Regions from separate parts of the Paenibacillus sp. FSL M7-0420 genome, predicted to be linked through region 2. Evidence: a T-box and tRNA genes for the amino acid it is inferred to sense, from the RefSeq annotation. Region 2 holds a T-box; the other holds one or more tRNA genes.
The links. A T-box is a leader RNA that pairs with one kind of tRNA and senses whether it is charged. The one in region 2 lies ahead of MKX51_RS15530 (alanine--tRNA ligase), so its partner is inferred to be a tRNA-Ala.
Positions count from the first base shown of each region.

Region 1: it has a tRNA-Ala gene. The T-box ahead of MKX51_RS15530 (alanine--tRNA ligase) is inferred to sense a tRNA for this amino acid. The anticodon was not compared.

Region 1 covers NZ_JBBOCJ010000001.1:6,523,056-6,526,475, forward strand. The annotation lists rRNA gene MKX51_RS28080 (23S ribosomal RNA) at 1-1,097, opposite strand, end outside; tRNA gene MKX51_RS28085 (tRNA-Ala) at 1,360-1,435, opposite strand; rRNA gene MKX51_RS28090 (16S ribosomal RNA) at 1,563-3,123, opposite strand.
Region 2 covers NZ_JBBOCJ010000001.1:3,683,709-3,687,128, reverse strand. The annotation lists gene MKX51_RS15530 (alanine--tRNA ligase) at 1-1,643, opposite strand, end outside; T-box leader at 1,717-1,960, opposite strand; gene MKX51_RS15525 (M4 family metallopeptidase) at 2,311-3,420, shown strand, end outside.

The DNA of each region.
Region 1 (3,420 bases), 2.8 Mb from region 2:
GTCTGTGCAACTCCACATCCTTTCCCACTTAACACACACTTGGGGACCTTAGCTGATGGTCTGGGCTGTTTCCCTTTTGACAATGGATCTTAGCACTCACTGTCTGACTCCCGGCAAGAAGTAAATGGCATTCGGAGTTTGACTGAGCTTGGTAACCCTTGCGGGCCCCGCACCCAATCAGTGCTCTACCTCCACCACTCCATTCACCGAGGCTAGCCCTAAAGCTATTTCGGGGAGAACCAGCTATCTCCGAGTTCGATTGGAATTTCTCCGCTACCCCCACCTCATCCCCGCATTTTTCAACATGCGTGGGTTCGGGCCTCCAGTGCGTGTTACCGCACCTTCACCCTGGACAGGGGTAGATCACACGGTTTCGGGTCTACGTCCACATACTCAATCGCCCTATTCAGACTCGCTTTCGCTGCGGCTCCGGCTTCTCACCTTAACCTTGCATGTTAAACGTAACTCGCCGGTTCATTCTACAAAAGGCACGCCATCACCCATAGAAAGGGCTCTGACTTTTTGTAAGCACACGGTTTCAGGTTCTATTTCACTCCCCTTCCGGGGTGCTTTTCACCTTTCCCTCACGGTACTGTTTCACTATCGGTCGCCAGGTAGTATTTAGCCTTAGCAGATGGTCCTGCTGGATTCATACGGGGTTTCACGTGCCCCGCACTACTCGGGATCCGTCTCGGAGAGAACACAGTTTGGGCTACAGGGCTTTTACCTCTATCGCGGGCCTTTCCAGACCTCTTCACCTACCCTATTCCTTTGTAACTCCATGTGAGACGTCCCACAACCCCAAGAGGCAAGCCTCTTGGTTTAGGCTGTTCCGCGTTCGCTCGCCGCTACTGACGGAATCACTATTGTTTTCTCTTCCTCAGGGTACTTAGATGTTTCAGTTCCCCTGGTCTGCCTCTGCGTATCCTATGTATTCAGATACGAGTAACTGCGAATTACCACAGCTGGGTTTCCCCATTCGGACACCCCCGGATCAAAGCTTGCTTACAGCTCCCCGAGGCAGTTTCGTTGTTCGCCACGTCCTTCGTCGGCTCCTGGCGCCTAGGCATCCTCCGTGTGCTCTTAGTAGCTTAACCTCGATTTTTCCTTTAGGAAAATATCGGACAATGAATTTCTTCAACGCCTTTATTTCCATCCAGATCATCGCTAGCATCGCCATTAATTCAAAACTTGTTTACACAAGTTCAGCTTAAAGGAATGTTCTAAAACGCAAATTCGTTTCGGTATCCAGTTTTCAAGGATCAAGTTGCTGTTATTATGAAACAATCACGACTGTGATGTTCGGAATAACAGACGATGTATCGAGTATTTCAGACATAACAAATAGATGAAGTTTGTTGGTGGAGCCAAGCGGGATCGAACCGCTGACCTCCTGCTTGCAAGGCAGGCGCTCTCCCAGCTGAGCTATGGCCCCGCAAATTCCATCAAAACCGAACAAATGGAAACGCTCAAGGCTTTACGAAGTAAAGCCTGCTTCAGGAAGCAAGCTTCCTAAAGACTTTTATTTGAATGTCTTCATTGCAGAAGACGATTCTCCATAGAAAGGAGGTGATCCAGCCGCACCTTCCGATACGGCTACCTTGTTACGACTTCACCCCAATCATCTACCCCACCTTCGGCGGCTGGCTCCCTTGCGGGTTACCCCACCGACTTCGGGTGTTGTAAACTCTCGTGGTGTGACGGGCGGTGTGTACAAGACCCGGGAACGTATTCACCGCGGCATGCTGATCCGCGATTACTAGCAATTCCGACTTCATGCAGGCGAGTTGCAGCCTGCAATCCGAACTGAGACCGGCTTTGCTGGGATTGGCTCCACCTCGCGGCTTCGCTTCCCGTTGTACCGGCCATTGTAGTACGTGTGTAGCCCAGGTCATAAGGGGCATGATGATTTGACGTCATCCCCACCTTCCTCCGGTTTGTCACCGGCAGTCACTCTAGAGTGCCCAGCTCAACCTGCTGGCAACTAAAGTCAAGGGTTGCGCTCGTTGCGGGACTTAACCCAACATCTCACGACACGAGCTGACGACAACCATGCACCACCTGTCTCAACTTTCCCCGAAGGGCACCTGATGCATCTCTGCTTCGTTAGTTGGATGTCAAGACCTGGTAAGGTTCTTCGCGTTGCTTCGAATTAAACCACATACTCCACTGCTTGTGCGGGTCCCCGTCAATTCCTTTGAGTTTCAGTCTTGCGACCGTACTCCCCAGGCGGAGTGCTTACTGTGTTAACTTCGGCACCAAGGGTATCGAAACCCCTAACACCTAGCACTCATCGTTTACGGCGTGGACTACCAGGGTATCTAATCCTGTTTGCTCCCCACGCTTTCGCGCCTCAGCGTCAGTTACAGCCCAGAAAGTCGCCTTCGCCACTGGTGTTCCTCCACATATCTACGCATTTCACCGCTACACGTGGAATTCCACTTTCCTCTTCTGTACTCAAGTCACCCAGTTTCCAGTGCGACCTCAGGTTGAGCCCAAGGTTTAAACACCAGACTTAAATAACCGCCTGCGCGCGCTTTACGCCCAATAATTCCGGACAACGCTTGCCCCCTACGTATTACCGCGGCTGCTGGCACGTAGTTAGCCGGGGCTTTCTTCTCAGGTACCGTCACTCCGGCAGCAGTTACTCTACCGGACGTTCTTCCCTGGCAACAGAGCTTTACGATCCGAAAACCTTCATCACTCACGCGGCGTTGCTCCGTCAGGCTTGCGCCCATTGCGGAAGATTCCCTACTGCTGCCTCCCGTAGGAGTCTGGGCCGTGTCTCAGTCCCAGTGTGGCCGTTCACCCTCTCAGGTCGGCTACGCATCGTCGCCTTGGTGGGCCGTTACCCCACCAACTAGCTAATGCGCCGCAGGCCCATCCCCAAGCAGCAGATTGCTCCGCCTTTCATTCTCTCCTCAGGAGAAGAAAGAAATTATCCGGTATTAGCTACCGTTTCCGGTAGTTATCCCAGGCTTGAGGGCAGGTTGCCTACGTGTTACTCACCCGTCCGCCGCTAAGTTTGAAAGGAAGCAAGCTCCCTTTCAAACTCCGCTCGACTTGCATGTATTAGGCACGCCGCCAGCGTTCGTCCTGAGCCAGGATCAAACTCTCCAATTAGGTTTTTCCGAGCGGATACTTCACCCGAATCACTTCGAGGAAATAACCATCCGAAAACTATCGAAAAGAGCGATTGCTCATTTTGAAACTGACGATTCATAAATGAATCTTGTAAAAATTAAAGCGTTCCATTTGTTCAGTTTTCAAAGAACTTGCTCCCGGCATTTCAATCTTATGTATCTTGCACAGGAATTAGATCATATCATTTTATTACGTTTGTTGTCAACTTATTTTTCTTCCGCCGCTCAATTCAGCGTCGATGTCTCATAAGCACAAGAGATAATATATCACGCGTTC
Region 2 (3,420 bases):
TCAAGCTTAGGCAGCTCTGAAATAGAGGTAACTGCTTTGGATGAAATCGCATCATTCACATACTTCTCCACCTCAGCTATTTGCTCTGGCGTAAGTTTCTCATCATGGTTGAAGTCAAACCGTAACCGTTCTGAAGTAATATTACTTCCTTGTTGGTGAATATGATCACCCAGCACTTCCCTTAACCCCGCAAGTAACAAATGAGATACCGTGTGCAGCGCGGTTGTTTCTGCTGAGTGTTCAGCTAAGCCACCTTTAAATTTACCCGCAGATGCAGTTCTGCTCTTTTCAGCATGTTTTTTTGCCGCCTCTATATAAGAAGCCTTGTCCTCCATGCTATATCCACTTTCCATTAGAAACTCTTCCGTCAACTCCAAGGGAAACCCATAGGTTTCGTAAAAATAAAAGGCATCTGCACCTGTAACTTTACCCTTATACTTAAGATGTTTTTGGATTTCAACTTCTCCTTGCTGTAACGTTCTATAGAAAAGATTTTCTTCCTTATTTACGATTTCGATAACTTTCTTTTTATTGCCGAACAAATCTTCATAAGCTGTTGCTTCATCTATATAAACTTCAGACAACAGACCCACAAAGCTTCCTTGTATCCCTATTTTTTTACCTGCACGAATCGCCCTTCTTAATAGCCTTCTTGTTATATATCCTGCATCACTATTAGCTGGCTCCGCACCGTCATTAATGAGGAAAGTAGCTGCTCTTACATGATCCAGTATGATTCTAAACGACTTTAAATCGTCAGTATAGGATTTACCGCTCAGCTCCATCAACTTGTTCTTGGGGTTAAGGAAGAAAGCCGTATTATAGATATCCTTGTCTCCATTAAGGGCTGTTGCAACCCTTTCTAATCCGCCTCCATAATCCAGATTGGGATTTTGCATTTTTACGAATCCGGTGTCTTCTTTGGTGTAACACATAAATACGTTATTCCCAATTTCCAGAAATCTGTCGCTTTCAGAAGCAGGATGATCCAGTGGATCACCGCTTGGGTCAAGATCATAGAACATTTCACTATCAGGTCCACCCGGTTCACCAACCGGCATATGGAGCGGACTTCCGGCCCGGCTCCACCAGTTTTCTTGTTCATCGTATAAGAATATTTTCCCGCCTCTAGATGCCCCATATTGCCAGGGATCCTCTTCAATGATGGGATCTATCCCAACGGATTTGAATTTTGCTGACCAGAGCCCAATGGCTTCCGTATCTTTCGGTATATTCAATTCGTCACTTCCTGCGAAAGCACTGATATACAGCCTGCCCGGATCCATTCCTAATTCGATAATATGCCAATTCCAAATGGCATCGATTTGTTTTTGCTTATAGTTATGTTCATTTGCTTTGAACTCCCACCGGCCTATCATTTCGAAAAATGTCAGATGTGACGTATCTCCTACTTCCTCAATATCCACTGTCCTCAAGCACTTCTGAATATTAGCAATCTCATTGCCGATCGGATGTTTTTCCCCCAATAAATAGGGAACCATCGGCTGCATGCCGCTTCCTGTAAACAACGTCGAGGGATCATTCTCCGGTAACAAGCTTGCGGAGGGCACTTGGCTTGCCCCTATTCCTTTCATAAAATCAATATATGATCGTCTTAATCCATCTGGTGTCATTCTCACCATGCTCAATCCCTCCATCAAATATTATTTATGCTTAATAATACAAAAAAGCCCTAAGCTGACATGTTTCTTGTCAACTTAGGGCGAACGATTATGTCCGTGTTACCACCTAACTTCAGATTGCTCTGCGCTCTATCAGTACGGGATTTCTCCGATACTGTTTCCTGAATAACGGTGGAACTCCGTTGAAGCCTACTAAGATTGCTCTGTTCGGTTCACAGCTCCGAGACTGCTTCACTATTAGATCAATGAAGATTCGCACCAACCATCTTCTCTCTGTGAGATCCTTAATAGTTACTATTTCTCATCATAGCCTTTTTGTTTTAAGTTACAGCAATGCTAGCACAATTAACTTTCTTCGTCAATTTATATTGCACAATTATTGTTTACTAATTTTATCGCATTAATTGTGATTCTGATCATAGTTGATATTCAAAAACCTAAATATACTGAAAACACTATAATTACATTTTTTTCATTTATATCCATTTTGGGATCTGTGAATAATGATGTAGTTGTAAATTTCACGAAAGGGGTCTTGCCCTCTCCACACTCTCCCTCCGTACATTAAGGTTGTTCGCCGCCTTAGTCCTTGCACCCCAGATCGCAGCTTGAGTAAGTACACAGGCTTGATTTAAAACCTACCAATTTGATCGGAGGAGTATTAATTATGAAAAAGACTGTAGCTTCACTTCTTGCAGGTGTTGTAGCACTTGGGTCCTTTGCTTCGGTGGGCGCTGCCGCTGAAAACAACGAGCGTAATCAGCCTGCCGAGCTCTTCTCAGGCTCTTCCCCCATTTCGATTACGGGCCAAGCCTGGAAAGCTCCAGCAGGCTCCGCTTTTGAGGACAAAGTATGGGGATATCTTGAAAGTGTTAAAGGGAACCTGCATCTTTCGGCTAAGGAGGATATTCGGGGAAAATTTAAAATTACAGAGCAAACCATAAGCAGCAAGACCGGCAGCCAGCATTACCGGTTAAGCCAGTATATCTCGGGAATACCGGTATATGGAGCCGATCAGACCCTGCATATCGACAAAGACGGCAATGTTACCTCCCTGCTGGGAAGTGTAGTTGAAGATGTGTACCAGACCATTCCGCAGCCGCTGATTCAACTCCAAACCATATCCGGAGCAGATGCCATCCTGGCAGCCAGCCAGGATGCCACGCTGGAGCATGGACCGCTAGGTGAGCCCCAAGTTACTCCTGCAGCGGATTTGTATTATTTTATCGTTGACGGAGAACCTAAATTAGTCTATAAAACGGAAGTGAACGTTCTGGAACCCGAGCCTTTGCGGATACGGTACTTCATTTCTGCGGAGAATGGCAGCGTACTGTTCAAATATAATATCTTAGAGAACCTGACGGGTACGGGTACTGGAGTTTTTGGAGATACCAAGACGTTCGAGACACGCCTCTCAGGCTCAACCTACCAGCTGTATGACAGTACCCGCGGAAAGGGCATTGTGACCTATACCGCCAAGAACAAGACCTCTCTTCCGGGGACGCTCTTAACCAGCACTAACAATGTCTGGACAGACAAAGCCGCAGTTGATGCCCACACCTATGCTGAGAGAACCTACGATTATTATCTCCAGCATTTCGGCCGCAACAGTCTGGACAACAAGGGACTGCAGATCCGTTCAACCGTTCATTACTACACTTCCTATAACAACGCATTTTGGAATGGTGCGCAGATTGTTTTCGGTGATGGGGATGGGTCTACCTTTACACTGCTGTCCGGTGATATGGACGTGGTAGGCCACGAGCTGACGCATGGT